Regions from separate parts of the Alkaliphilus crotonatoxidans genome, predicted to be linked through region 3. Evidence: riboswitches for the same ligand, from Rfam matches in the RefSeq annotation. Region 3 holds a riboswitch; each other region holds the start of a gene.

Region 1 (10,495 bases), 150 kb from region 3:
CTATTATGTACCTAATCTTTCCTTTTTTATATTAAGTTCACCACTAATAACCCTGCCTTAAATAAGCACAAAATCCTACTGTAGCCGCAAATATTTAAGTCAGGAAAAAAGTTGTTATATTTTTTGTTTTTTGGTTATAAATAGACTTGTAAGCCATTTTGTTATATTATAAAAGGAGGTCTTGTCATGAAAAGCTTAGGCGAATTTTTACAAACTGGTGATTGGAAAGGGGAAAAGCACGTTCCAGTTATTCACGCCCCTGAAAGGGTTCAGGCGGACGAAAAATTTGAATTAAAGGTGTCAATTGGTGATGCCATTGGACACCCCAACACCCTTGAGCATTACATTGCCTGGTTCAAGGTATTTTTCCACCCAGAAGGTGCCAAATTTCCTGTTGAAATTGCCAGCTTCCAATTTTCTGCCCACGGAGAGGGTGACAGCTTTACCGAGCCCGTTGGTTTAACGACTGTGAAATTAAAAAAATCTGGTACCTTCCATGCCGTCAGCTACTGTAATATCCACGGCCTGTGGGAAAATACCAAGGAAATCATTGTAGAATAATTACTAAATAGCAAAAGCCAGCCACCCCAGCTTTATACTGTAGGTGACTGGCTTTTTCATGAGTATTAAAGTATTAATCCCTTTTCAGCTTTGCAGCCAGTCGGTTACCAAAGGATTGTATTCCCTGAATCAATATAATTAAAATGATTACAGTGGTATACATGACGTCAACCTCATAACGAAGGTGCCCAAAGCGGTAGGCCAGATCCCCCAGTCCTCCGGCCCCCACCAGCCCTGCCATGGCGGTGGCACCAATTAAACCAATGACGGCAATGGTTAGGCCTAGAACAATAGAGGGCCTTGCCTCCCTTATCATCACATGCCAGATGATATCCTTGGTCTTGATCCCCATGGCCTCATAGGCCTCTAAAACTCCCTTATCTACCTCTAACAGGGCCGATTCCATCAATCGGGCAATATAGGGAGCCGTATAGACCACCAGGGGCACAATTACCCCCTTTACCCCAATGGAGGTACCTACCAATAGCTTTGTAAAGGGTATAATAAAGAACAGTAATATAATAAAGGGCAGTGAACGTATTACATTAATAACTGTGTTTAAAGTCAGGGCAATAGTCTTGTTTTCCAGCCGTTTCCCCTTTCTGGTAAGCACCAGCAGCACCCCAAGGGGCAGGCCGATCAGCACTGAAAACAACATGGCAATGAGAACCATTTGAAAGGTTTCTACGGTGGCCTTCCCGATCACCGCACCCCATCGATCATAAAACAGTGTAATTTTATCCATGTCAGCGCACCTCCTCTACTTTAATGCCGCCCCTTTTAAGATGGTCGACTGCTTTTCTAACTTCCCCTTCATTTCCCTCTAGCTTGACAATAAGCCTTCCATATTGGGAATCCTTCAATTGAAGAATGTTACCCGACAATATATTGGGAAAGACTTCGTATTGTTTGGCAACCTGGGCCAGAACAGGCTGCTCGGCGGCATTTCCCACAAAGGACAATAATACAGTTAACCCGTCGGCTTGCTCTTGGGCCAGGGCTTCCTTAGACAAAAATTCCGGGAACAGGCTATTGATGAACTTTTTAGTGGTTGGGTGCCTGGGGTCTCCGTAGATATCTAACACCTTTCCTTCCTCCACCACGACACCTTTTTCCATCACCGCCAACCGGTCACAAACCTTCTGTATCACATTCATTTCATGGGTAATCAATAGGATGGTGATACCAAACTGGCGGTTGATTTTTAACAGCAGCTCCAGGATGGATTCTGTGGTTTCGGGATCAAGGGCACTGGTGGCTTCATCACTCAATAATATTTCGGGCTCATGGGAAAGGGCCCGGGCAATGGCTACCCGTTGTTTTTGACCCCCAGAAAGCTGCGACGGGTAAGCATCTTTTTTCCCTTCAAGGCCCACTACTGATAAATACTTCATTACCCGTTTATCGATTTCTTCCCTTGGTACATCGGTCAATCTAAGGGGAATGGCAATGTTATCGTAGACACTGGCGGTCTTTAGCAGGTTAAAGTGCTGAAATATCATTCCTATCTTCCGACGTACCTCCCGGAGCTTCGCCGGAGCCAGGTTGGTAATGGGTACACCCTCTATATAGACCTCACCGGCGGTGGGCTTTTCCAGCAGGTTAACGCATCGAATCAAGGTACTTTTCCCTGCACCACTATGGCCGATAATTCCATAAATTTCCCCTTTTTGAACCTCCAATGACACATGATCCACTGCCTTCAGCTCCCCCCCTGGGGTAGGAAAAGCCTTTACGATATTCTCTAATTTGATCAAGGTGTATCAATCCTTTCCTTTAGGCCATTTACCAGGCAGGTACAACAGAGCCCTCAAACTGAACCTCAATAAATTCCTTTACTTCGTCAGATTGATAATATTGAAGCAGGGTTTTAATCACTTCATCGTCCTTGTTCTCTGTTCTTACAGCAACAATATTCACCCAGGGGGAATCATTTGGCTCAATATAAATCGAATCTGTTGTTGGTACAAAGCCATGTTCAATGGCAAAATTACTATTTATGGCCGCCGCCGCCAGTTCATTTAATTGTCTTGGAATTTGCGAGGCCTCCAGCTCTATAAAATCTAAACCACGGGGGTTTTCTGTAATATCATTGACCGTTGCGGCAACCCCAACACCTTCCTTCAGTTTAATCAGGCCTGCGCTTTCAAATAATATTAAAGCCCTGGCACCATTGGTTGGGTCATTGGGCAGCCCCACCTTGTCGCCTTCCTTTAATTCAGAAACATCCTTTATTTTATCTGAGTAGATTCCCATGGGGAAATTAACGGTATACCCAACCTCAATCAGGTCTAGGCCACGATCTTCCTTAAATTTATCTAAATAGGGCTTATGCTGAAAAATGTTAACATCCAGTTCTCCCTCTGACAGGGCGATATTGGGCATAACATACTCCGTAAATACCTTAAGCTCTATTTTAAGGCCATCTGCGGCGGCCAGCTCCTTAACCTTTTCCATAATCTGCTCGTGGGGGCCAGCGCTTACACCAATAACCAGCTTTTCTGTACTAAGGGGCTTACTATCTGCTGTTTTGCTACCGCAGCCCACCAGGGAAACTAATAAAAAGACCGTTAAACCTAAGATTACCATTTTTTTCATTTCAATCTCTCCTTTACTTTAATTAGCTAATTGATTATTGTTCTAAAGCATTTTAATTGAACTAATATACGATTGTCCTGTCCCCCCTTTTTTGAACAATAAAAAAACTCTCTGAAAAGACAGAGAGACAAAATTAAAATATTGGCTCTCTTATCTTTCGAAACATTTGTTTCGCAGGAATTAGCACCTTTACTTAATTACTTAAGTACGGTTGCCGGGTTTCATCGGGCCAGTCCCTCCACCTCTCTGGATAAGAGTTGTTATTATTCGATTATGATAATTGTATACTTAAAACATATACGTATTGTATTATATTTAATATACTTAGTCAATAACATTTTTATGTTATTTTTCTTTTAACAACCTCCCTTAGCATTAAATTCGTTCTCCGTTGTCATAGATAAAAAACCCCTCAAACCGACATCCCAACAGCTGGGCAATTCGCTGAAGCTCCTTTTCTGAAAAGTTATCACGAGATAATTTGTTTGAAAGATTTTGACTGGAGGTATTCAGTAAGTTTGCCAGCTCGGTTATGGTTATTTTTTCTCTTTTAATTAGTATACGCAATTTCTCTCCCATGGTTAACGACATTAATTTTCACCACCTTACTGCCATTTCTAGCAAACATTCATCTAGCTTACGAAATTTTCTTATTGATTCTACTATATCCTTTTAGATGAAAGGCTACAATAGGCGCATGAAACCATTTCGTTTAGTTTCGACAAAATAATCCTTGACAACCATCGAGGAATGGATTAAGTGCCCCCTGGTGAAGCCTTTGTCCGCTAAAAATACAGAAGGTGATTATTAAGTTTTAGGGTTAGAAAGGGTATGTTTCAAGGTGCGAGAAGCTCTGTTAATAAGAATACTTTTCGCTAACAGAAATACGCTGCCACTTTTTGGTTCGGTATTCTGCATAGGAAATAATCAAGTTTACGAGCCAACCAACAGGAACTGCATACCACACCATGGCGATACCAAAACGGGGTGCCATGATCACTGCAACGCTAACACGAACAGTCAGGTTCGCCAAGTTGGCAATAGTGAACATTTTCATGTCGCCGGCACCTCGCAATATGCCATCGGTAACCATCTTTAGCCCAATTAAAATAAAAAACCAACCCATAAATTTTAGAAAATTTGTTCCTGTCTGAAGGGCAAGCTGAGTACCGTCACTTCCTAAAAACAGAGAGATAATGGGACGATAAAAGCTTTCTAGGATAATGCAAATTAAAACTGCAAAAAACGCAACGATGCAGCTCCCCATTTGAAGGCCTTGATGCACCCGTTTATCGTTTCCTGCCCCCATGTTTTGCGCTGTATAGGCTGAAATAGCATTTCCCATTGCCGCCATTGGTACAATACAGATGCTTTCTACACGCATGGCAGCTGAAAAGCCTGCCAGCATTTCCTTACCAAAGCTATTGACAACAGACTGAACAAGCATCATACCAATGGAAACCGTTGACTGCTGCAAAATTGAAGGAAATGCGATATTCGTCATGTTTTTTAATTCTTTCCAGTTTAAAAGCTGCAATTTTTTGATGGGATACGCCTTCATTTCCCTACTGAATAATACAAAGGAGATGATTGCAGATATGCCTTGGGCTATTAAGGTTGCCCAGGCCACACCCGCTACCCCCATATGCATAGAACGTACCATGTAAACGTCCAGAACAACGTTCAATACAGATGAAAAAATCAGCAGGTATAGAGGAATACGGGAGCGGCCAATGGCATTGAACATGGCGGAAAGTACATTATACATAAACAGGAAGGGAAGCCCCAGGAAATAGATGGCCAGATATTCCGTTGCCATATCTAAAATGCTTTCCGGCGTATTTAGAAGCCGCATAATCTGTTCTCCGGCAAAAAATCCAATAATACCCAAAATAATACTCATGACGAGGAAGGAAAGTAGGGCGGTGTAGACCGATTCCTTCATTCGCTTGTATTCCCTTGCTCCGAAATAACGGCTGACTATTACCGAAGCCCCTACACCGCCTCCGATGGCAATACATATAAACACGTTTGTTAAAGAGTAAGAAGCCCCTACGGCGGCCAGGGCATCTTCGCTGACAAAACGGCCTACTAATACAGAGTCAGCCATCGTATAGAATTGTTGAAATAGATTACCAATAATCATTGGAATTGCAAAAACTAATAAAGCCTTCAGTGGTTTTTCATTTATTAAGTATTCTTTGTTCATGATAATCCTCTTTTCGATGCTAGTCCCCATCGCAAAATTCCAGTTATCCCCAGTTAGATTTCCACAGGAAATAACTCAACGCATCACTGCGATAAGGTAGTAGTAGTTTAGTAATAATAAAAATGTATATATGCTATACATTATGGATAAAAAATTATCCTCCCTTCAAGGATGCTTGAAAGCGAAGAAGAAAATGGTGTAAAAACTCTAGTTGTTCTTCCCTCGCCTCAGTCAGAATCTTAGAGATTAAGGCAGTAAACTCTTCATGGGCATTTTTATGGTTGTATGAAGCAACCTTTCCCTTTTCGGTTAACCGCAAGACAACCTTTCGATCATTACCAAGACAGGCTTCCTTGACAATCATTTCCTTTCGTTCCAGCCGCTTTGCCGTTTGAGAGGCGGCCCCTCGGGTGACACCCATCATTCGGGCAATTCCAGAAATATGCATACCAGGATTTTCTTCGATACATTGTAGCATATGGATTTCTGAATGATAAAGTTCAACGTCGGTGCCAAAGTTCCGTGCCTGGCTGTCTTTTTCATAAAATTCGCTAATTACATTGATCAAAAGTTCACAGATTTTTATCATATTCTTTTCCATAAGGATATTGTATAGCTAATATACATTATTGTCAATCAATGGCTATCTGTTAAGAAGCCCGTTGCTGAGAATCAGGCTTTTTTCATATAATTTTAAAGTAATTATTTTTAATCTGATAATAAATACCCCTATCGTTGTTAATAATAAATGTACTATCTGTACAATTTGTACATATTATGTTAATATGGAGGTGAAAGGAGAATGTCTATGTTAATTGAACGAAATTTATCAGATGCAAGAAAAACTTTTTCATCTTTGTATGATGAAGTTTTTAATGCTTTTAAGCCTACTATTATTAATCGTAAGAAAACCGAGGAAGTTCTTTTACTACGACTAGATATGCAAAAAATAATACTCTCTCATTTTTCATTAAAACCCGAGATTATTGTTGAGGACGATGGTTCCACTACCTTAATTATTGATAAACTAGAAATCTATGCAAATGCCAATACCCAGGAAGAAGCTATTAATGAGCTAATTATTGATTTAAAGCAGTATGCAGAGGATTACTTTCAGCGATCTCAGCTATTTTTTCATTCGCCTAACCGCCGTGATCATTTTCCTTTTGTTTTGAGAGTCATGCTATGCGATAATGATGATGAGATCAGGGAATTACTGGAGCTATAGCTTTGCCGCCTAAATTCAAAGACCTAAAAAAGTACTGTGATAAAAACGGTTGGGTAATGATTCGTAATTCAGACCATTGGTATTATGAAAAAGTGTTAATGGATGGCACCGTTCTTCAAACAAAGATCAGCCATGCCACCCATAAGGAAATACCAATTAATGTATGGCGTTTTATATTAAAAAATCAATTAAAAATTACTGAAAAGGAATTTTGGAACAGTTTATAAGCTGATACAGTGCTATGTTACCTGCATTTTATAAAAAAAGGAAACACCTGTGTTTTAAGTACACAGATGTTTCCTTTTAAAAATTAATTATATCATTACTGCCCAATTCGATGATTCCTAAAATATAAATAAAAACATTGACTTCCTACTCCTAAGTTTTATATCTGCCGAGTTATTCAGTTGTAGGGTTAGGGTCAGAAAGTGTAGTTATGGGATTATTACTACTCCCCGTAAAACCCATCGTATATTCGCCTGACACAAAGGCTTGAGTAATTGCCAACTGTCCACAAATAACTAAACAGCAGATTAATACCGTAAGTTTTTTTATCAAAATAATTTCCCCTTTTCTATCGTTTTTAATTTTATTTATCTACCTATTGTTAGAGGTTCCCTAACTCTAGTACAATTCATCTATAGAATATATTAAAAGGTAAATATATAGGTTTCGTATTAAAATCCTAATGAATTATATTTAATCAATCATTGGATTTGGATCAGAATAAGTGGTTACAGGATTAGATATAGCAAATAATGGCGACTCAAAGGTAGTGCTATTACTAGGCGAAATTCTACTTTCTACTAACATCAATTGACTTAAAAACAATGTAAATATTATAAACGTAATAAGTTTCTTTCCTATTTTCACTTAACCTTCCCCCTTATAAAATATATTTACTTTTTTGCTGTAGTGAGCTATCTATATATCCTAAACACTTTTCATAATCCTGCTCTTTACAATAAATTTTCATATAGTACAAATGTATTTCGTCCATCTTTTCTTTCATACCATGTTGCTCTATATATTCCTTTAATAAACCCAGCTTCCTTTCTGCCGCACCATAATTATTAGCACTTATCTCCATTTGAACCTGTAATACAGTTAAATCTATTATTACATCAATTTTAGACACTTTCACTGCCATTTTTAGTCCTTCATCAATTAAATCATTAGCTTCTTTCATTCTTCCTAGTTTCCAGTATGCTCTTGCCCTTTTTACATAAAGATACGTTCCATCATTCGGGTCAGCTTCGTTAATGTAATTAAAAGCAGAATTAATATAATCTAGACTCTGTTGATACTTTCCACATCTTTGAGCAAGGTCTGCATAGTTTTCATATAATAAAAATAATAAAGCAGGTGTCAGTTTATCTGATTTTTTTAGTAGTTTGTCGTAAAGTTTTTGGGCTTTCTCGTAATTTTGAATATCTAGGTATGTATTAGCTTCCATTAAGAGAACTTCATATAAGTACCGGTCTTCACTTTTATAAAATGCTTTGAAATCAGTTATAACTCTTAAAGCCTTAGTATATCTTTTCAGTTTTCGATAGCATAATATTTTATTTCCATGAACAAATGTATTAATTTTATTAAAATTACTGACTTTATGTGCTTTAATGATTTTGTCAACTATCTCATAATATATTAACGCTTGCTCTGGTAAGTTTAACTGATAGTGGCAACTACCAATCATGTTATAAATTGAAGTTATTTTGTCGAAATTACTTCTGTGTAAATGATAGCCAACAGAATCAAAATAATCTGCTAATGCCTTATTATATTCATAAGTCCTATAGTAAAATCCTCCCCTTGCCTCATGTAGCTCGGCTATCATTTCTTCCAGCTTCCATTCCTTCGCAAAATCTATTAGTTTTTGGAAACTTTGATAAACCTGGCCCTCTGTACCCGGTGTAGGATTTTCCAGCAATTGCTGCATTTCATCCAGTTTTTCTCGAATAATTCGCTGGGCCTGTTGAACCTCTGATTCCATCAATAAATCTGGTGTAATTTCCGCTCCCAGGTTGACGTAATATTTGTTTAACTCTGTGGCAATGATTTTAGCTGTTCTATAGGTCAGGTTTCTCTTATTGTTTTCAATCATGCTGATTAAGCTTCTGGTGATTTCATCGTTTGAAATATCATCTTGCTTTAAGCCGATGTCGGTTCGTAGCTTTTTGATTTTTTCCCCCGTGCTGACTATATTCATTGGTTTACCCTTCCCCCCTTAGATATTATCAGAAAAGTAAAAATATTACTTCTAAGGCTAGTTTAACCATATTTATACAATTTGTCAATATATATTGTGACTGTATGATATTCCTTGATACGAGTAAATACCTTTAAATATCTAGTTTTGATTAACTTAATATGAAATGTCAGGGTAATATATTTTTAGCTGTTGGCTTCACCGTTTCACGTATGTAACAATATTAATTATATTTTAACTTCAATTTTACTATTCAGGAAAATGTCAGCCCAAACAGAGGGGTTCATACAACAAATCAAAGAAAAATAATAAGGTAAAGCTCCCAATCTTATAAAATAATAGATGGGAGCTTTTGATTATATTGATGAAACTTTGCTATAGAATTGGTGAAAACAGCCTTGCCAGGGATTCTTTAAAGCGATCCAGGGTAGGCCTTTTTTTGTAGGCCTCTAGGGTTACTTCGGTGCTATCATTAAAATCACGCTGAAAATCCTTTACTAGTCTTTGATTCACTTCTTTATCATAGATAAAGGCGTTGACCTCGAAATTTAAATGAAAGCTTCTAATATCCAGGTTGGCGGTTCCAATACTGGCAAAGTAATCGTCTGCCACCATCACCTTACCATGCACAAAGCCCTTCTGATATTGATGAATCTTGACCCCTGCCTCTAAAAGCTCGGTAAAGTGCGATTTAGAGGCCCAAAATACCGTATTGTGGTCGGGAATACTGGGTAACAGCAGCCTTACCTCTACCCCCCTGATGGCGGCTGTTTTTAGGGCCATTAAAATGCCCTCATCGGGAATTAGATAGGGGGTCATCATATAAACCCTGTTGGTAGCGGAATTAATCGCTGTAAAATAGGCCTGATGAATTGATTCCCATTGGGAATCGGGCCCACTGGAAGCAATTTGAATCAGCTGCTCGCCGCAATGACCCTGCTTGGGGAAATAGATGGGGTCGTCCAGCTCCTCCCCAGAAACAAAGTACCAATCCATTAAAAAAATGGCTTGTAGCACATAGACCGCCTCGCCCTGTATTTTTAAATGGGTATCTCGCCAAAAGCCCAGCCTTCGATTTTTTCCCAAATATTCATCGCCAATATTAAGGCCACCTAAAAAGCCGACCTTACCATCGATAATGATAATTTTTCGGTGGTTTCGATAGTTTAAACGGTGACCAAATAAGGGAATCGAAACGGGCAGAAAGGGATAAAGCTGTACGCCCGCCTCCCTTAAGGGGCCCAGGAAGCTTTCTCTTAACCGCCAGCATCCCACTGCATCGTAAATTAACCGTACCGTCAGGCCAGCCCGGGCCTGTTCAATCAAGGCCCCTTGAATTTGCCGACCAATTACACTGTCTTTAATAATAAAATACTCAATATGAATTGACTCCTTGGCGGCATAGATGGCCTCTATTATGGTACTAAAGGTTTCTTCTCCATTTTGTAAAATGGTGGCACTATTATTGACAGTAATGGGGGAATGGGTATTTTTCATCAATAGGGGAATCAGCTTCCCTCTGATATCATCAAAGGCCTCATGAAATAGATTGGAATAGGCGGTAAAGGATGCCTGCTCCTTTAGCAGGTTATCCATAATTTTATAGTCCTTCTTGGATTTTTTGATAAAGGTCTTCTTTTTCTTATGATTCTGACCTATATATAAATATATAAAGATTCCAACCCCC
Region 2 (10,495 bases), 200 kb from region 3:
CCATTACAATGGTAGAGGATAAAATATGCGGTACCCATCTTCAAAAAGAAAAGGCGTATATTATTATGAAGGGTGAGGAGCCCCATTATTTTTGCAGCTGGGAATGCAGAGATAAATTTATTCGTGAAAATCTAGATTAATATTAGTTAATTTGTGGTAAAAGAAATAAGGGAATGTAAAACCGCGAGAGGAGTACGATAATGAATATCTCTTTTTTTCTGACACCAAAAAAAGACGTTGTTTATGCTTCAGTTAATTCAACAATGAGACAAATATTAGAGAAAATGGAATATCATCGTTATACAGCCATACCGTTAATCGATGAAGAAGGTAAATATGCAGGTGCCATTACAGAAGGAGATCTTCTTTGGCAGCTAAAGAAAACTGCTGATCTGGATGTAAGGAAGCTGGAACAAATTAACTTAAAGGATGTGCCTAGGCATAGAATGAATAAATCTGTATCGATCAATTCCAATGTTGAGGATTTAATTATGGCAACCACTTATCAGAATTTTGTACCGGTGGTGGATGATCAGGGAATTTTTATTGGGATTATCAAACGAAGTGATGTAATTCGTTATTTCCATAAAATGCTCCGGGAAAAGGGGCTGCTTCAGGAATTACCTTCGAAAACTAAAGAGGAAGAATTTTGGGTGCTCCATTCCAACGAGGTAAAGGAATTGGTTGGAGCAAAGGGATAGTTAGAAGCAATGGAAAAAGCAGGTGGACAAACCTGTTTTTTTCATTGTCTGCTATTCAAAAAAACTTTATAATAATCTGGAACATTTATCACTATAGGCCGTCTAATTAATAAGGTGGAATTCACCTTTCTATTGAATGCAATAGAAGCTGCCTATAAAGAAAAAGGAGGTAGATTTTTATGAAACGAAAGCTAATCGTCGGAATGACAATACTTAGCCTGACAGGGGCGATGCTATTGGGGTGTACCGGCAACAAAACACCCAATGAAGAAAACCCCCCGGAGCAAAAAAACAACGAGGCAGCCATCATGGAAGAATTTGATGCCCTGGTAAAAAATCAAGATCTGGCAGGGATGATTGAACATTTACAGGAGCATATCGACTCCCTTACAGAGGAAGATGCCACTGAGATGGTTCTTGAGCTGGAAAACGTACAAAAAGAACAATTATCCGCCCTTGAGGAACGATATTTTTCAGATGGAACCATGCAGGGAAAACTAATGGAAGTCTATGAAAAAAATCAGTGGTCCTTAGATTTAGAAAAAGTTGAAGATGAAGATTTAAAGACGCTTTTGACAGACACCATCAATCAGGGGTATAAGGTTGAAACTGCTGAAGGAACCTTTTTCCCGATCATTGATTATGGCATCACTGCCCAATTTGGAGATTATTTGAAGCAGGACATTAAGGATTATTTGGAATTAATGAAGACAGAATCAGACAATGTAGCAGTGAAGGACGCTGCAATTATCATTGAATGGTCAGAGGTGGCCGACAGAGCCTTGAAACAGCAGGAATTTTTAGCCCTTCATGGAGAGTCAGACAGGGCTAAGGAGATTTCACTACTCTTTGATCAATACGCCAATCTGTTGGTTTATGGAGCCAATAATACCCCGGCCTTTTCCTATGACAATAAAAAGCTTGAGCCGGAATTAGAAGAGATTTACCAGAACCTTGCCGACGGTGAAGAAGGTACTTTAAAAACCCTCTTCGTGGACTATTTAAAGGTATTGGAAAGGAACCAGTTTACCATAAACGACGAGATTAGTGCATATCGAGATCAAATGATTGATTCACTTAACGATTGATTGAATTGAATATTCCATAAAAAAACACCTGTTGCCTAACTGGCAGCAGGTGTTTTATATTACTCTAAAATATAATATGGGCAATGAATACCACAATCGGCAAGGTAATTAGTGTCCGTTCGATAAAAATAATGATTAAATCCTTCAGGGAAACAGGTACCTTAGAGCCCAGCAGTAGTCCCCCTACCTCTGACATATAGATTAATTGGGTAACAGAAACACAGGCAATGACAAAACGGGTCAGTTCACTTTCAATTCTGCTTCCAATAACAGAGGGTAAAAACATATCCGCAAAGCCCACCACAAGGGTTTGGGCGGCCTCGGCGGCCTGGGGCACCTGAAGGGCCTTTAATAATGGAATAAAGGGAAGTCCAAGCCATTGAAAGACTGGGGTAAATTCTGCAATAATCAAAGCCAGGGTACCAAAGGCCATAACAATGGGTGTAACACCAAGCCACATATCCAATACGTTTTTGAAGCCATCCTTAAAGAATTTTGTGTAGTCATTATTTTGTTCAGCCCTGGCAACAGCTTGATTTAATCCCCATCCAAGGGTGGAATAACCCTTGGGTATTTCCTCATTGGTTCCTTTGGCAGCCTCCTGAAAATAGGTATCAGGCTTTTTAGAAAGGGGAGGAATTCGGGGAGTAATAATGGCGGCCACAAAGCCTGCAAAGGTAACGGTTAAATAAAAGGGAAGGAATAAATGCCCTAAATTCACCTGTGAAATGACCACAAGACTAAAGGTAATTGATACAGCTGAAAAGGTGGTACCAATAACAGCCGCTTCCCTCTTGGTATAGTATCCCTCTTCGTATTGCTTGCTGGTTAACAGTACCCCAATGGTACCATCTCCAAGCCAGGAGGCAATACAGTCAATTGATGACCGGCCTGGGAGCTTAAAGATAGGTCGCATGAACTTGGTTAATAGGGTACCGACAAATTCCAATAGACCGAAATTCAGAAGCAAGGGCAAAAATAATCCTGCAAATAAAAATACTGAAAACAAAACCGGCAATAAATCAAACAGCAGCATACCACCGGTATCACCAGACCATATCCACTCTGGCCCAATCTGCAAAAGGGTTGAAATGGCAAATATACCACCAATTAGCCTCGAGATAAACCAAAGGGGGCCCACGTTAAACAGCGTACTAAAAAAGCTGCTATTTATTATAAAGGCCGGCTTAAATAACTTTGTCAGCACCGTTCCTACTAAAGTAATGGTGATTAATACCACTGTAAGGGTGGGAAGCACCTCAGAAAAATTATCTAAAATAAAGTTAGATAGTAGTGCAATAGGAATAGTGATCTCACCATTAATAGAGATAGGCACCATAAATAACATGACCCCGATTAAAGAGGGGAGTATAAATTTCAGTAATCCACCCGATGAAATATTATTTTTGGTCATGAAAACACTCCTTATACTAGTATCCTGCGTCATTTAAATGATCAGAGATAATCCGTTAATTTAGTTGACGCAGGGCATTGTGTAATATTTATGCAATGATATTAATTTTAATACTAAATGCATAAATATTCAATAGCTTTCATACACCAATCTTCTCAAAAATCATTAATTTTTTGTAATGCTTTTATATGTAAGTAAAGAAAGCATTACTGTGCAATCCAATATTTAGGTTGAAAGTAGTCGGTATAAATTCCGTAAACCCCCAAGTCCCTTAGGGATTCATAAGCCCATAGGTCGTTAACTGTATGAACATAGGTGGGAATTCCCAGTTCATTAAGGGCCTGGGGCAGCGTAGAAAGATCCCGCTCTAGGGGAATGGTCAGAGCAAAAAGGGGATTGTTCACTGCGAAGCTGATAACCTCTTCTTCAGTGGTATTCATACGGTACAAGGTTAAAATGATATTTTCATAGCCAAAGTTTTTCACCCTGCTATACTCATCAAAGCTATAAATCTGAGGAATCACCTGCTTAGCCATTTCAGGGTAATAATGTTTTATCCAAGCCAGGGTACGGGCATTATCTTCCTTAACATCTGTAATAATAAATGCATCGGGGTGCCTTTCAAGCCATGCCGATAAATCAGCTAAGCTCATGGGAGTAAGGCCAAAAAGGGTAGGCATGGTTTTAAATTCCTCCAGCGAAAGAACGCCTCTGGCGCCGGGGAAAATACGACTGACCATTTGTCCCCAGTCATGAATCAAAACGGGCTGTCCATCCCTTGTCCAATTAAAATCCAGCTCAATTAACCGAAATCCATTTTTGTAGGCAGTATCCAGGGCCTCCAGAGAATTGGTGTAACGAAAGCCGTAGATTGCGCCTCCGGCATGAGCCACCAGGGGCTGAGGTTCAGGAACAAGGGGAGCTTGATAGGTATTGCTTTCCTGAGAAAAGACCATCTGGGGCAAGGCCACCAGCATGACAACCAATAAAACTAAAACCTTTTTTTTCATTTTAAAATGCCTCCATATTATGTTTAATATACATTTAGTATAAGGGTTTAAAAAGGAAATGACAATGGAAGAGCCAACGGGCTAAAGGGTAGAATTAATAGCTTTAAGTATAAGCGATAATAATCCTATGCTTCCTAAAATATAAATGAGATAACCTTTTTTATTACCCTTCGCTATTACTTCTTTAGTCGCTATTAGGAATAAAATTAGAATTAAAAAAATAAAGCCTAGGTTAAAAAAAATATCTATGTCTCTGTAAACAAGATATAGAAAATTAAAAATGATGGTACCCATTAAAAAAACTTTATCTAATATGGTGTACAACTTTGAATCCTTATTTCTTAAAACCAGCAAGCTTCACATCTCCTCCAATAACATTTATAAAAACACTTTTTTATTATAGCATATGAAATTTATGATGTGGAAGTTGAGCTATTAATAATTATATAATACAATATTTCCATAGTGCAGGAAATAATAGAGGGTTTATTAGGAGAAAAAACAAATGATGAAAAAAATTTTTATCTATATTAGTGCAATAATGATGATCGTATTTTTAATATACTTTTATCGCCAGGCTTCCTATAGTAGCATCATTACTTCAGGATTCATCATAGAAAAATCAACAGATGGAGACGTGAATTACATAGATCTAAAAAAAGTAGGAGAAACAAAGGAAGAGTTTGTTATTGACAGAATTATAGTAAAAGAAAAAAATACATGGAATTTAATAGATGTAAACAAGGCTTATTGGATTGTTTATTTTAGCAGAAACGGGAAAGATTTTCAATTAGAGGAAATTCAAGTTAATGAAGAATTTGAGCATATTTTTAAAGAAGAGTTTGGTATTGCTGATTAGGTATTAATAAAAAAATTGAAGGACTATCGAGTCCTTCAATTTTAAGTGATGAGGTAAAACTATAAGGAGCAAAAGCATCTATTTTAATTGCTGATACCTTTCGTTGACATAATTCCAGTTAACCACATTCCACCAGGCGCTAATGTAGTCGGGTCTTCGGTTTTGGTAGTTAAGGTAATAAGCATGCTCCCAAACATCAAGGCCTAGTAAAATGCGCTTTCCTTCCATTATCGGGCTATCTTGATTGGGGCTGGAAACCACCTCTAATTTTCCAGAAGCATTGATAATCAGCCAGGCCCAGCCGCTGCCGAAACGGGTGGCTGCTGCCTTGTTGAAAAGCTCCTTAAACTGATCAAAGCTGCCAAAGGTCTGATTAATTTCTTCCAACAGCTGGCCCTTTGGTAAGCCGCCTCCATGGGGGCCCATCACCTTCCAGAAAAGGTTATGGTTATAATAGCCACCGCCGTTATTCCTTACGGCCTGCTGAATTTCCTTGGGAAGCTGATCAAGGGATTGAAGCAGTTCCTCGATGTCCTTTCCCTGAAGCTCGGGGTAAGGCTCAAGGGCGGCATTTAAGTTGTTAATATAGGCCTGATGATGCTTAGTATGGTGAATTTCCATGGTGGCCGCATCAATGTGGGGCTCCAGGCTATCATAGGCATAATCTAATTGTGGTAATTTATAAGTCATTGAAATTCCTCCTTAAAATCTTTTCCGTATTTGAATCTACTGGTAATATACCCTTGGTTTATAATAATAATCATTATCAATTAAAATTTATTTTTAAATTTTTCTATTGACATCAATGGGTGAATCAAATATAATTATCAAATAAATCGAATAACTCTTATCAAGAGAGGTGGAGGGAAGGGCCCAATGAAACCCAGCAACCGGTATCGTACCAGGTGCTAATTCCTGCAGTCATAATGGCTGAAAGATAAGGGAGGAAACTGTTAACAGGCCTCTTTTATAAGGGGCTTTATTTTATTAAAGTATAAAAGTATTTCTTGAAAACACAATTAAATAGCTCTTATCAAGAGAGGTGGAGGGAAAGGCCCGATGAAGCCCAGCAACCAGCACAGCCAGTGCCAGGTGCTAATTCCTGCAGTCGTTGAGACTGAAAGATAAGAGGCCTAATTATTTTTAAGCCCCTTGATCTTTTAAGGGGCTTTTTTTCTTATAGATCAAATATATATCAAGAAAGGAAGATTGACATGGCTGAAATCAGCAGTCGCTTAAGCTATTTCACAGATTCAATTATCAGAAGAATGACCAGAATCGCCAATTCCTACGGAGCAATTAATCTTTCCCAGGGGTTTCCTGACTTTGATCCGCCCCGTGAATTGATAGAGGCCCTGAAAGAGGCTGCTGAGAAGGGGCCCCATCAATACGAAATTACCTGGGGCTCCCAGGCCTTTCGGGAGGCGTTGGCACAGAAACAATCTAAGCTGATGGGGATTGAAATTAATCCCCAAACAGATATCGTAGTTACCTGTGGCAGCACCGAGGCCATGATGGTGGCCGTAATGACCCTGTGTAACCCCAATGACAAGGTCATCGTTTTTTCACCATTTTACGAAAACTATGCTGCCGATGCAATTTTATGCGGGGCAGAGCCCATCTATGTTCCTTTAAAGCCACCCCACTTTACCTTTGATCGAAATGAGCTGAGAAATGCCTTTCAACAGGGGGTTAAGGCCCTTATCCTTTGTAATCCCTCTAACCCCACGGGTAAGGTCTTCACCCTTGAAGAATTGGAGTATATAGCCAGCCTGGCAGAAGAATTCGATACCTTTGTAATTGTTGATGAAGTTTATGAGCATATTGTCATGGAGCCCCACCGACATATCTATTTTGCAGCACTGCCGGGTATGTATGAAAGAACGGTGTCCTGTAGCTCACTTTCTAAAACCTATTCTATTACCGGCTGGCGGCTGGGGTATTTGATTGCTCCCGATCACATTACCGAGGGGGCAAGGAAGGTTCACGATTTTCTCACGGTAGGGGCCTCGGCTCCTCTACAGCAGGCAGCCCTGGCAGGGCTGAGGCTCCCCGATGAGTACTATGCATCACTACGGGCAAGCTACAAAGAAAAACGGGATCTTTTTCTAAAGGGGCTAGATGAAGCGGGCCTTCGCTACACCACGCCCCAGGGGGCCTATTATGTGATGGTGGACATTTCAGAGTTTACCCAGGATGATGATGTGGAATTTTGTGAATGGATGGCCCGGGAGGTGGGGGTTGCGGCTGTACCGGGCTCCAGCTTCTTCAAGGAGGATATACGTCATTTAATTCGGTTTCATTATGCTAAAAAAAATGAGACCCTACTGGCGGCCATTGAACGTCTGAAGCTGTTAAGGGAAAAGGCAGGGCTTAAGTATCGTAATCAGGAGGTGATTTAATATGCGGCAGTATCATTTCAAGTACGGAAGTCGTCAGTGGGAGGTTGCCCTTAAGGAGGAAAACATTATTAATATCTTGACTCCAAAGGACTCTAGCCCCATAGATAAGATAGAAGAAAAGATTAGAGAAAGGCTTGATCGGCCAATAGGAACCGGCCCCCTTAGGGAGCTTGTCAAGGCTAAGGATAAAATAGTAATTATTGTCAGCGATATTACTCGGCTTTGGATTAAAACCGCCGTATTCCTGCCGGTTATTGTGGCATATCTCAATGAATTGGGAATAGAAGATGAGGATATCACCGTCATCATTGCCCTAGGTTCCCATAGACCCTCAACTGAGGAAGAAAAAAGGGCCATTGTGGGTGATGGCATCTATGAAAGAATTGAAATCATTGATCATAATTGTAATGATGAAGACCAACTATGCTATTTAGGGGAATCGAGCCGAGGCACCCCTATTTATATTAATAAAAAAGTCGTAAAGGCCGATCGGGTAATTTTAACAGGGGGGATTGTCTTTCATCTCTTCGCTGGCTTTGGCGGCGGTGCTAAGGGTATCGTCCCCGGTGTGGCGGGAATACAAACAATTCAGCAAAACCATAGACTGACCTTCCTGCCTGGGGAAGGAACCGGGCTGAACTCCAATGCTTGCTCCAATAAAATTGAAGGAAATCCCATGCGTGAAGATATTACGGAAATATGCCGGAGGGTGGCCCCGGATTTCCTCTTTAATGCGGTATTAGATGCCAACGGCCGCTTCATTGATTTTGCTGTGGGGGATTTTGAACAGGCATGGCTGAAGGGCTGTGAAACCATTCGGCAGCTCTACGGAATCAATATAAAGGAGAAGGCAGATATCATTATTGCCTCTGCCGGGGGGTATCCGAAGGATATTAATTTATACCAAACCGTCAAGACCATGGATAACTGTATTTACGGCGGTAAAGAAAACAGTGTGATGATACTGCTTTCAGAATGCAGAGACGGCCTGGGGGCAGCCGAATTTATGGAGTGGTTTCAATACCAAACCCTCGATGAAATGGAATCTGCCTTAAAAAAGCATTTTACAGTACCAGGTTACGCTGCCTATAAAACGGCCTATGCCGCCAAGTATCGGAAAGTCATTCTAATTTCCTCCCTGCCAAAAGATACCGTCAAGGAACTGGGAATGATTCCGGCCCAAGACCTTAATGAGGCCCTTGACCTGGCATATCGGTTTAGTCCGCCCAACCCTAAAATTTCACTAATGCCCTATGGAGGAAATACCCTGCCGATTTTTGAATAAAATAATACCCCGGTCTAAGGCTAACGGCCAGACCGGGGTTTAAATTGGCTAAATTTAATTAAAATTCCACAATCCATCCCTCTGGGGCTTCAACCTCACCGAATTGAATACCGCAAAGAGTATCGTAAAGCTTTTTGGTAATAGGCCCTACCTCTGTTTCACTATGGAATACATGAAGTTTGCCCTTGTATTCAATACCACCAATGGGAGTAATTACTGCCGCTGTGCCGCAGGCACCGGCTTCTTTAAATTCGTCCAGCTTGTCGACGTACACATCCCTTTCTTCGACCTCCATGCCCATGTATTCCTTTGCCAGGTGCATAAGAGAATACTTTGTAATACTTGGCAGAATTGAAGGAGATTTAGGGGTAACAAATTTATTATCATGGGTAATACCAAAGAAATTAGCTGCTCCCACCTCTTCAATTTTAGTATGGGTCATAGGGTCAAGGTAAATACAATCAGCAAAGCCCTTTTTCACAGCCAGCTCATGGGGATACAGGCTGCCGGCGTAGTTTCCTCCCACCTTGGCCGCTCCGGTACCGAATGGTGCTGCCCGGTCATAGTCAGAAATAATAAAGTTTACAGGAGCCATACCGCCCTTAAAGTAAGGACCTACGGGTACGCAGAATATACAGAATAGAAACTCAGGCGCTGGCTTTACACCAAGATTGTCCCCTACCCCAATCACAAAGGGTCTTAAATACAATGTTGCGCCGGTACCATAGGGAGGAACATAGGCTTCGTTTGCCTTTACAACTTGAATACAGGCATCAATAAATTTATCTTCTGGTACTTCAGGCATCATGATTCGTCTACAGCTATTATTTAAACGCTTGGCATTTTGATCAGGTCTAAATAACTGAATTTTTCCGTCCTGACGGCGATAGGCCTTCAAACCTTCAAAGCATTGTTGTCCATAATGTAATGCTGTTGAGGCCTCACTAATTGTAAGGGTGTTGTCCTCCACAAGGGAGCCCTCATCCCATTGCCCATCCTTCCATTTTGAAACGTAGCGTAAATCAGTCTTCATGTAGCCGAATCCTAATTTGCTCCAATCAATGCTAACAGTTTTCATCGAATCCCTCCACTAATAAAATTCTAAAAAGCTGCAACCAGGGGAATGAAAAGGTTTTCATAACCCTATTCACTACTTTATACATTTATTATAGCATAAATTTCATAAAATCAATTAAAATTAGCTGTAAACCACTATATTCGTAAAATTTTAAATATTATAGAGTATATACAGTATTATATATTTTTATCATTCAATCATTGTTGGAAAAGATTAATAAATGATAAATTTCAACAGAGCCCTTGTAAAATTTTTGTTAATTCAATAAAATAGAGGTTAAGCATAATGGTGTCATAGCCAACCAGCTTATGGTCTATTTAGTTGTAAAAAAGAAAGGGTGACCAATATGATTGATACTTTAAAGGAGCGACTTTCCAGAGGATTTGGTTGGGTACTGCTCTTTATTATATTAACACTGGTAAAGCAATTAATGGTTGAATCGATGATGGGTATACCTTGGCCTGGCTTGGGAGCTTCCGCTCTAAATCTCCTGCTAATTGTCATATTGTATCATATCATTGCTGCCATGTCCCCCAACAGGCTCAGGCCCTATGGTCTCTTGGGATTTTACAGTCTGATTACCCTTCTGCTATATGCAGATTTAGTACATTTTCGATATTTTCAGATGCCGATTTCAGTTTATTCCTTTCAGCTGGCC
Region 3 (10,495 bases):
GGGAAGGAAAGGCAGGTTTGTTTGAGACCGCAGCAGGCGGCAGTATTTTTCTCGATGAAATTGGTGAAATGCAGCTTCATGTACAGGCCAAGCTGTTAAGAGTGTTGCAGGATATGGAAGTGACCAGAGTGGGGGGGGTTAAGCCTATTAAAATCAATGCCCGGATTATTGCGGCAACCAATCAAAATTTGAAGGAAATGGTTAAGGAAGGAAGATTCAGACAAGACCTTTACTACCGGCTAAATGTGCTGCCCATAATGATTCCTCCCCTAGCGGAACGAGTAGAGGATATCGAACCATTGGTCATTTTCTTTTTAAGCCGTTTTAATAAAAAGTATCATACAGAAAAAACTATAACAGATGATGCCATGCAATTATTAAAATGCCATGCTTGGCCTGGAAATGTCAGGGAGTTGGAAAACTTTGTTGAAAGAATGGTTGCCATTAAGGCAGAAACGGTAATGACGAGGAAAGACATTGAGGAATTATTGATGAGTCACCAAAGAGATGAAGAAAGACAAAACCGAAGATTTACGCTGAAGGAGAATCTTGAAAGAATTGAAAAAGAGATGATTTTTGAAGCGATTAGTAAATATCGTACCACGAGAAGGGCAGCCGAGATCCTGGGAATAGACCAATCTACCTTGGTGAGAAAAATGGCTAAATACAAGAAAAAGTGATGTCATGGTGCATCAGATTGATGTAAATTCGCATCGACGAACGACCCCTGTTGAAGCCATAAAGTATCAATTTGATGCAGTATTGCATTTTAACTTCTATTAAAGGGCTTTTTTAGCCGATATAGATGATTGCCTAAGGATTAAGCTATGTTTCAATATTATGAAGACAGAAGCCGGAGGAAAGGATATGGTTCATTAAATAGAGTAATGATGGCACCATATTTGCAATAATATATAGCAGTGTGATTTACATGAATGTAAATGGTTTAACAAATATTGAAGGGAGGAGCAGAAGTTGAGCAAAGTTATCAGTAAAGAAGAGGCCGTTAATAAAATTAAGGATGGAATGGTTTTAATGATTGGGGGCTTCCTGGCAAATGGAACACCAGAAGAAATGATTGATGAAATTTTGGCGACGGGAAAAAAGGATTTTACCATTATTGTAAACGACACCGCCTTTGCAGACAAGGGGGTTGGAAAGCTGGTGGCCCATCATAGAGTCAAAAAAGTCATTGCATCCCACATTGGAACCAATCCTGAGACCGGAAAGCAAATGCATGAGGGGAAACTGGATGTTACGCTGGTTCCCCAGGGAACCCTGGCGGAGCAAATTAGGGCAGGGGGAGCAGGGCTGGGAGGAATTTTAACCCCTACAGGAATTGGAACGGATGTTGAAACGGGTAAAGAGAAGATCACAGTGGAAGGAAAAACCTATTTGCTAGAGCTTCCCCTTCGGGCTGATATAGCCCTCATTAAAGGCAGTAGAGTAGATAGGGCTGGTAATATTTACTATAATCAATCTACAAGAAATTTCAACCCCATAATGGCTACTGCAGCAGATTTAGTCATTGTTGAGGCAGAGGAAATCGTAGAGGTGGAAGAAATTAACCCCAATGACGTCATGACTCCTGGAATATTTGTAGATATGGTAGTAAAAGGGAGGGATTAATGATGGATAGCCGAGAGTTAATAGCAAAAAGAGTGGCAAAAGAATTAAAGAACGGTGACGTGGTGAATTTAGGAATTGGTGTGCCCACCATGGTGGCGAATTACATTCCTGCTGAAATTGATATTATCCTTCAGTCAGAAAATGGTTTTGTGGGAATGGGGCCCAGTGCTGCACCAGGCATGGAAGACCCTGATTTGGTTAATGCAGGTGGGACCCATGTCACAGTTAAAAAGGGAGCCGCCTTTTTTGATAGTGCCATGTCCTTTACCATTATTCGGGGAGGCCATGTGGATGTTACTGTCCTGGGGGCCCTGCAGGTGGATGAAAAGGGAAATTTGGCCAATTGGATGATTCCTGGAAAAATGGTGCCAGGCATGGGTGGTGCCATGGACCTGGTGGTGGGAGCCAAGCGGGTCATTGTAGCCATGGAGCATACGGCTAAGGGAAAGCCCAAAATACTAAAACAATGTACCCTTCCCCTCACAGCCCAAGGACAGGTAGATTTAATCGTAACAGAAATGGGGGTAATGGAGGTTACTGAGCAGGGGCTGCTGCTGAAGGAAATTGCACCGGGGCTAACGGTGGAGGCAGTGATGGCAGCTACAGAAGCAGAGTTAATCGTTTCAGATGCTCTGACCCAGATGAAAGTATAGTGGATGAGTAAAAATACCAATCAATGGGCTAATCTTGTTGTTACATATTATGGATCCTTACTTTAATGATATATCAGACCCGATGATTGGCCTCGGTATCAATATAAGATTCTTGACATACAGTTAAATTTAAAATATAATAACTCTAATTTCATAACATTCTATTGAGAGCGGTGGAGGGACTGGCCCTATGAAACCCGGCAACCTGCTTCGGCGAGGTGCTAAATCCTGCAGCATGCCCCAGGGCATGGCTGAAAGATAGATGAGTCATTATGTTTTTGAAGCCTCTTCTGTCGCAGAAGGGGCTTTTTTAATAGATTAATTAGATTAGGAGGAATTAAGTTGCCCATCAAGATACCCGATGACTTACCGGCAGTAGAAGTCCTGTCAAAGGAAAATATTTTTGTCATGACCCAAAAGCGTGCCCTCACCCAGGATATACGACCCCTTAAGATTGTTATCTTAAATTTAATGCCAACCAAAATTGAAACAGAAATTCAATTACTTCGCCTATTAAGCAATTCTCCCCTTCAGGTGGACATTACCCTGCTCAATCCCGGCAGTCATCGTTGCAAAAATACATCAGAGGAGCATCTGTTTAAATTCTATAACACCTTTGAGGATATTCAAAGGGAGAAGTTTGATGGAATGATTATTACAGGCGCCCCAGTAGAGCAGCTTGCCTTTGAAGAGGTAAACTACTGGAAGGAACTGTGTGAAATTATGGACTGGAGCTTGTCTCATGTTTTTTCAACCCTCCATATATGCTGGGGAGCCCAGGCAGCTCTGTACCATCATTACGGTATTCCTAAATATCCATTGAAAAAGAAGATGTTCGGTGTTTTTTCCCATCGGGTTCACGAGAAGGACAATAAGCTCTTTCAAGGCTTTGATGATCTGTTTGATGCTCCCCATTCACGTTATACCGAAACAAGGGAGGAAGATATACGGAAGATTAAGGAGCTTAAGCTATTGTCTGATTCCGAGGAAGCCGGTGTCTATATTGTTTCTGCCCATAAGGGCAGGCAAATTTTTATTACAGGCCATTCTGAATATAGTGCCTTAACGTTAAAAAATGAGTATGAGCGTGACCTTCAAAGGGGCATGGCGATTGAAATACCCCGTAACTATTTTCCGAAGGATGATCCTGGTCAAGTGCCCCTGGTCAGTTGGCGCAGCCATGCCAATCTGCTTTTTAGTAATTGGTTGAATTATTATGTGTATCAAGAGACACCCTATAATATTATCGAGATAAAATAATGGTTGCCATTTATAGGCTTATTTGCTATAATTTACGAAAGTAAAATGGCCATAAAAAAAGCATGGCGAATACGAAAAACGATCATGACGGGAAGTAGTAGATGATTTATTGATTAAAGAGAGCTGTCGGTTGGTGTAAGGCAGTATCAAAAATCCTTGAACTGGTCCCTGAATCACAAGGGTGAAGGAATAGTAGCCTTTGTCGGCATAGACCGTTATCTATTGAAGTGAATCTCCTCATATATTTTTATGATGGCGATTAATTAGAGTGGTACCGCGACCCTTCGTCTCTAAACAGAGATGGAGGGTTTTTTAATTGTGAACTTTAATAATAAGGAGGGCTGACTTTGAAACAATATGAACCTAAAGAAATAGAAAAAAGATGGCAGCATTTTTGGGAGCAGCATCAAACCTTTGTGGTAAAGGAGGATATCGATAAGCCCAAATATTATGCCCTGGTGGAATTTCCCTACCCATCGGGAGAGGGGCTCCATGTAGGGCATCCAAGGTCCTACACAGCCCTTGATATTGTTGCAAGAAAAAGACGCTTAGAGGGGTACAATGTACTCTATGGCATGGGCTGGGATGCCTTTGGCTTACCAACGGAAAATTATGCCATTAGACACCAGATTCACCCGAAACGGGTTACTGAAAATAACATAGCAAGATTTAAGAAACAGCTTAAGGACCTTGGCTTCTCCTTTGATTGGACTCGAGAAATTAATACAACTGACCCAGCGTATTATCGATGGACCCAATGGATATTTATCAAGCTATTTGAAGCAGGCTTAGCCTATAAGGCAGAAATGCCAATTAATTGGTGCACCAGCTGTAAGGTGGGGCTGGCCAATGAAGAGGTGGTAGAGGGCTTATGTGAGCGTTGTGGTGGAGCCGTTTGTTGCGTCTTGGCCCGTTCTATACCAAATCACTTTTTAAGCTGATTTGCTGTTGATACCGTAATACTGCTTCAAGATTTTTTATGCGGCCTTTTAGTTCACTCAGAGGGGGTGTTCTGGGGCCAAAACCAGATAGGCGACTCAGAATAGTATACATAAATCCAGCATCTTCATGATGCTGGATTATACTATTTAAGCATATTGATTCCCTGAAGAATTTTGGGTACCACCTGTTTTTTTCTTGAAACAATTCCCTTTAAAAAGACACCCTGGCGGGGCTCCACATGGAAGGACTGGGAAATGATGGCGGGGTTATTGGTTTCATAAAGAAGGTAGGACCCTTCCTTTAATATATCAGTAATTAACAACAACGTTAGGCCATGATTCAGGTTTCGATGTATTCTGTGAAGGTAATTGGTGAAATCATCCTGACGGTTGAATATGTCATCAATATCCAGCGTAAATACTTGACTGATGCCAACCCGATAACCCTCTAAAACAAATTCCTTGAAATCCTTATGGAAAATTTCTTCTATTTCCTGGCCCTCTAAAGAGGTTCCAGCTTTAAACATGTCCATTGAAAAGGCCTCTAAATCTAAATCCAAAATGTCATTTAATTCCTTTACAGCGTTTTTATCCTGGAAAGTGGTGGTGGGAGACTTAAAATTAAGTGTGTCTGATAAAATCCCCGCCATTAATAGGCCTGCTGTGGTGTAATCAATTTTAATCCGATGCTCCTGATAAAGCTGGTGGATAATGGTACAGGTACTACCCACAGGGTTATTTCTAAAGTAAATTGGAATAGAGGTTGAAATATCCCCAAGCTTATGGTGATCAACGATTTCCAGGATTTCCGCTTCCCTTAAGCCTTCTACACTTTGGGCATACTCATTATGGTCTACAAGAATAACCTGCTTCTTACCGCTGTTCATAATATGCTTTCGGTTAATAAAGCCGATGAAGGTATTATCATCATCCACCACAGGATAATTTCTGAAATGGGTATTCCCCATGGCGTCCTTAACCTCATCTAAATAATCTTCAGGGTTAAATTTAATAATTTCCTGGGTTCTCATTATAGTGGAGACATAATTACATTGATTAATTATTTTTGAAGTGTAGTAGGTATCATCAGGTACAGAAAGAATGGCAACATGATTGGCCGCTGCATGTTTTAGGTGCTTCGCCGGAATTTTTTTATCACCCGTCACAATAATTAATTGAACTCCCGCTTCAATGGCGTATTCAATAACATCATAACGATCTCCTACAATGACAATATCATCTTGGCTTAAAATTCCTTCGATTGATTTAAAGTAAAAGGCCATAATTGAAAGTCGCCCTTTAATCAGCTGATCCTTGTTGCCAGTCAAAAGGGTTCCCTTTAAATCATGAATTAAATTTTCAAAGGAGGTTTCAAGCTGATAATAATCTCCTCTGATCAAACCCATGGCGATATCCTTCATACTGACAATTCCCAGCAGCTTCTTGTTCTCATCCACAATAGCCAGGGTCTCTAACTGTTCGTTGACCATTAATCGGTAGGCCCATAAAATGGAAGTGGTTGGAGGAATGCCACGGCCTTTATCGGGCTTTAAGTCACTTACCTGGGCCTTAACATCCTTCAGTAGCCTAGGTGGGGCGGCCTTAAAAAAATTCAGTACAAATTGTGTTTCCTTGTTTATATTACCTATCACGCAGGGAACAGCGTTCTCATTTAATTTATTTTTTAAATTTGACAGGGCAATGGCCGAGGCCACCGAATCAGTATCTGGGTTTTTATGACCAAAGATTAAAATTTCCATCACAATTCTCCTTTTCATCCTTATCTAATGTATTATATCAAAAGGCAGATAAAGATAAAGCAATTGTGAAAAAATAAATTTTACATTTATTTTAAATGGAAGAATCATACAGAAATTATTTAAAGAAGGCAGGAATAAAACTAATTTTGTAGAATACAATGCTATGAGCTGGAAATAAGAGGGGGAATAAGAGTATGATTCAACCGATTCAACCGAGGGAGCGAATAGAGGTATTGGATATCGTTAGGGGCTTTGCCCTCTTTGGGGTATTACTGGTAAATATGGCATCCTTTAAGGGCTTGCTGTTGTTCCCGGTAAATACACCTACTGAATTTAGTTCTATATTAGATCAAATAGCCGCATGGTTTATTCAATTGTTTGGTGTGGCAAAGTTCTATACCATTTTCTCCTTTATGTTTGGCCTGGGCTTTTATATTTTCATGGATCGAGCCCTTCAAAAGGAGCTAAATGCAAAAAAGCTATTTAGAAGAAGGCTGTTATTTTTGTTTTTACTTGGAATAATTCATCTTTGCTTTGTATGGTCGGGAGATATACTTCATACCTATGCCATAGGAGGCTTGTTCCTGACCGCTTTCTGGAACAAAAAACCAGACACAATTAAAAAATGGATAATCTTCTTTATTATATTTAGTGTCGTGCTATTAAGTGGTTTATTGGCTATTCAATATATGACCATTAATCAAGTACCACCAGAGTTGTTTCAATCTCAACATGAATATCTAAGACAGGCATCGATGGATATCTATCAAAGCGGCAGTTATCTTGAAATTCTCCAGTATCGTCTAATGGCAGAAGCTCCAACAATGCTCATTAACAACCTAGCTTCTGTTCTGATGGTTTTGCCTTTATTTCTAATGGGCCTTTATGTAGGGAAGAAGGGAATTATAAGCAATTTGCTTCTCTATGGGCAGCAAATTAAAAAAGTATTTTATACAACGTTAATAGTAGGAGGCTTTCTAACCCTATTGATTATTATATTCATACTAAATCCTATGAGAATGAATAATATCCTTGCTCTGGGAATCAAAGAAATCATTATTTATTTGGCGGGTATAACCATGAGCTTCTTTTACATAACTGGTATCATTATATTATTATTGAAGGGTTGGCTGAACAAATTGTTAAAGTCTCTGGCCTATACTGGTAGAATGGCTTTAACCAACTATTTGCTTCAATCCCTTGTAGCCACCCTGATATTTTATAATTATGGGCTAGGTCTGTTTGGAAAAGTAGGGCCCTTCGTCGGAATGATTTTCACAGTAGTGATTTTCTCGGTGCAAGTATTGTTAAGTAAATTTTGGTTGCTTCGCTATAATTATGGTCCTGTGGAATGGTTATGGAGGCGCTTCACCTATGGTAAAGCAGTAGAATTACATAGAGCTGTCAATTAAAATTAAATAATAAAAGTACTTAAACTCAGGTAGCCTTTGGCTGCCTGTTTTTTGTTGTATATCGAAAACCCCCGGTTCTACCGGGGGTTCCAAAAAGCTTTAGCTATGAGCAGAAAAAATAACCTCCTTTTGTTAGAATAAAAAAGGTTCGCCAACCAATTTTAAAAACAAAAGGAGGATCCGAAGTGGATAAGAATAGTCTATCACATACTACCTGGAGTTGTAAATATCATGTAGTTTTTGCACCCAAATATAGAAGGCAGGCTATATATGGGAAGATCAAAACTGACATAGGAAAGATTCTAAGGAAGTTATGTGAGCAAAAAGGTGTAGAAATACTGGAGGCAACAGCCTGCGTGGATCATGTACATATGGTGATAGCAATACCACCCAAATATAGTGTTTCAAGTGTGATGGGGTATTTAAAAGGAAAAAGTTCACTAATGATATTTGATAGACATGCGAATTTGAAATACAAGTATGGAAATAGACATTTCTGGTGTAGAGGTTATTATGTGGACACGGTAGGACGCAATGAAAAAGCAATAAGAGAGTATGTGAAAAATCAAATACAAGAAGATATAGCTAATGATCAAATCAGCCTACAAGAATATATGGACCCGTTTACGGGAGAGCAAGTAAAGAAAGGCAAAAAGAAGTAAAGAGCTGCTTAAGCAGCAGCCCGTAAATGCAAGCAGTTGGCGAACCATTCAAAGAGCCTTAAGGCTCAAGCGAGTAACATGCCCTTCTAGGGCTGAGCAAACTACCCGCTGAGCGGGTAGTTTTGATTTAGCCCACAATTGGGGTTATTTGAGAAACTAAAATTCATTCTTTAACTAAATAATAACAAATTAAATTTAAATATAACATTACACATTTAAAAAAGTTTACATATATGGTAAGATAGTATTTATTATGGAAAAAATACCATATCAATCAAAAGAAAATGAAATGTAAAGGGAAGGGAGAAAAAAGATGAAGAAGAAAAGGCTGTTGATTATCGCGTTGGTTATAGCTATGTTATTACCAATAACAGGCTTACATAACGGAGTGGAGGCTTTACAAAAAGAACCCTTCAGTGACCTGATTAATCACTGGTCCAGGGAGTATGTCTTACAGCTAACAGAAAAGGGTATATTTCAAGGCTATGCCGACGGCACCTTTAAACCCAATAACAATATTACTGTGGCAGAGTTTATAAAAATAGTCGTTGTAGCAATGGGACATGACCTACGCCCTGGGCCAGGAGATAGGTGGTATATTCCTTTTAAACAAAAAGCAGAAGAAATTGGATTGATTCAAGGGAATGAAATTGGCTATTTCGAGTATACGCGCCCTATTACCCGGGGTGAAATGGCAAGAATCCTTGTAAGGGCCACCGGTGATGGGGTCGATGACTATGAAAAATTTATTGATAACTATGTCGACTATACAAAAATTCCAACGGCGTTACGGGAATATGTTTTGAAGGCTACTGCCTTAGGGTTGATACAGGGCTATGAAGACAGCGAGTTCAAAGCAGATAAAAATGCCACCCGGGCCGAAGCCAGTACCATGATTACAAGGTTGATTGAGCCAGATCGAAGAGCCGAGCCCATTGTCAAGAAAGGCTATAGGCATATAACAGAGTTTGAGAGAGAGCTGTTATCGAAGTATGTTAGTGAGGATCAGGGGGCTTTGATTTATAGAGTAGATAATGCTTTTGAAAGAGTAGAGTACGTATATAAAATTGCTTCTGCCGACCTTCCTGTCCGGATAGGCAACCACATTTTGTATAGTATTGAGCCGGAAATTGAGATTGTAGGTACAGGAAAAAATCCATCATTTATAGTGTATCAATCAGTTGAGTTTTTTCCGCCTTATAGGGGGTTATATTTAAATGTTGCAAATAAGGACTATAGTCGATTGAGAAATAGGAACGGTTTAGATGAATGGACCCCTAGATTAGCCTCCATTCCGTTGATAGATCAGTATGGCAATCAAATTTATAAAACATTTTATCCTGTAATCTCTTCAAATGATAAAGACGGTTGGCAAACGTATAGGGGCGAGGACTCCTACCATCTAATTTTTAATGATACAAAAAATAATTATGCTGTCATTGTTGAAAATGCCTTTAACCAATAGGTGATATGAAATCTTAAAAAAGGAAGGTGAATGTGTTTGCTAAAAAGGATGATGGCCCTATTTCTATTGGTGCTTACATTTTCAACTGCAATTTTTTCCTGTATAGATTTCGAATATTATTCTTATGCCGGTGTGGTTTCGGCAGAAATTTATGATGTAGGGTATATTGATTGCTGGACAAATTCGGCAGGAGTGTGGATATGGGGAGCAGATCATGCAGGGAATCCAATTCATCCTATTCCTAAATATGCCGGCGGTGGTAGCGTTTCCTATACCTTTAAAAGGTCTGTTCCTCCACAATTTGTAGGGAAAATTACTGGAATCAAAAGTATTGAGTATGATCATAATAACGAAAATTTACCTTATGCTATAAAAGAAGAATACATTCAAATTCAACCTAGCTATTCATTTGGCGATACCTATATAGAATTTCAAGTGGAATTAGTCTATCTTGAATCTAATGAATATGAGGGTATGGGGAGGAACATCAGAGAAGATTGGCAAGCCCCTTTAGTTCAAGGAAGAAGATTTTACATGCCCATTATCATCCATCTTGAATACGAAAATCATCTGGACACCATTGTGGCAAAATACCAGGATGAAAATGGAGGAACCTTGAAACCAGATGATAAATATAACCCAGAAAATGAAGGCTATTTCACTGTATATGCAGCAGAAATTGATAACTATGAACTAATTTCTAATAGTCAGGC

The links. Region 3 has a riboswitch for S-adenosylmethionine ahead of metA (homoserine O-acetyltransferase MetA). Riboswitches for the same ligand answer to the same signal wherever they lie in the genome.
Region 1: it holds a riboswitch for S-adenosylmethionine, as region 3 does, so the genes downstream of both, ACYQ1I_RS05095 (MetQ/NlpA family ABC transporter substrate-binding protein) here and metA (homoserine O-acetyltransferase MetA) in region 3, are expected to answer to the same signal.
Region 2: it holds a riboswitch for S-adenosylmethionine, as region 3 does, so the genes downstream of both, ACYQ1I_RS05275 (pyridoxal phosphate-dependent aminotransferase) here and metA (homoserine O-acetyltransferase MetA) in region 3, are expected to answer to the same signal.

Annotation. Positions count from the first base shown of each region.
Region 1 covers NZ_BAAHXS010000004.1:530,932-541,426, forward strand. The annotation lists gene ACYQ1I_RS05080 (class II SORL domain-containing protein) at 187-561, shown strand; gene ACYQ1I_RS05085 (methionine ABC transporter permease) at 635-1,306, opposite strand; gene ACYQ1I_RS05090 (methionine ABC transporter ATP-binding protein) at 1,308-2,318, opposite strand; gene ACYQ1I_RS05095 (MetQ/NlpA family ABC transporter substrate-binding protein) at 2,347-3,159, opposite strand; SAM riboswitch class I at 3,307-3,416, opposite strand; gene ACYQ1I_RS05100 (helix-turn-helix transcriptional regulator) at 3,535-3,750, opposite strand; gene ACYQ1I_RS05105 (MATE family efflux transporter) at 4,016-5,368, opposite strand; gene ACYQ1I_RS05110 (MarR family winged helix-turn-helix transcriptional regulator) at 5,523-5,969, opposite strand; gene ACYQ1I_RS05115 (hypothetical protein) at 6,177-6,596, shown strand; gene ACYQ1I_RS05120 (hypothetical protein) at 6,599-6,823, shown strand; gene ACYQ1I_RS05125 (hypothetical protein) at 7,296-7,469, opposite strand; gene ACYQ1I_RS05130 (helix-turn-helix domain-containing protein) at 7,483-8,808, opposite strand; gene cls (cardiolipin synthase) at 9,184-10,495, opposite strand, start outside.
Region 2 covers NZ_BAAHXS010000004.1:577,028-587,522, reverse strand. The annotation lists gene ACYQ1I_RS05310 (hypothetical protein) at 1-140, shown strand, start outside; gene ACYQ1I_RS05305 (CBS domain-containing protein) at 201-701, shown strand; gene ACYQ1I_RS05300 (hypothetical protein) at 881-1,789, shown strand; gene ACYQ1I_RS05295 (YjiH family protein) at 1,854-3,203, opposite strand; gene ACYQ1I_RS05290 (glycerophosphodiester phosphodiesterase family protein) at 3,410-4,213, opposite strand; gene ACYQ1I_RS05285 (hypothetical protein) at 4,719-5,072, shown strand; gene ACYQ1I_RS05280 (superoxide dismutase) at 5,151-5,762, opposite strand; SAM riboswitch class I at 5,917-6,016, shown strand; SAM riboswitch class I at 6,100-6,203, shown strand; gene ACYQ1I_RS05275 (pyridoxal phosphate-dependent aminotransferase) at 6,287-7,474, shown strand; gene larAH10 (NPN-dependent 2-hydroxyacid racemase, LarAH10 family) at 7,476-8,759, shown strand; gene ACYQ1I_RS05265 (branched-chain amino acid aminotransferase) at 8,818-9,837, opposite strand; gene ACYQ1I_RS05260 (LTA synthase family protein) at 10,184-10,495, shown strand, end outside.
Region 3 covers NZ_BAAHXS010000004.1:378,512-389,006, reverse strand. The annotation lists gene ACYQ1I_RS04460 (sigma-54 interaction domain-containing protein) at 1-680, shown strand, start outside; gene ACYQ1I_RS04455 (CoA transferase subunit A) at 976-1,629, shown strand; gene ACYQ1I_RS04450 (3-oxoacid CoA-transferase subunit B) at 1,629-2,282, shown strand; SAM riboswitch class I at 2,441-2,547, shown strand; gene metA (homoserine O-acetyltransferase MetA) at 2,625-3,542, shown strand; T-box leader at 3,618-3,837, shown strand; gene ACYQ1I_RS04440 (class I tRNA ligase family protein) at 3,890-4,483, shown strand; gene ACYQ1I_RS04435 (putative manganese-dependent inorganic diphosphatase) at 4,627-6,243, opposite strand; gene ACYQ1I_RS04430 (DUF418 domain-containing protein) at 6,438-7,655, shown strand; gene tnpA (IS200/IS605 family transposase) at 7,841-8,317, shown strand; gene ACYQ1I_RS04420 (S-layer homology domain-containing protein) at 8,631-9,782, shown strand; gene ACYQ1I_RS04415 (hypothetical protein) at 9,831-10,495, shown strand, end outside.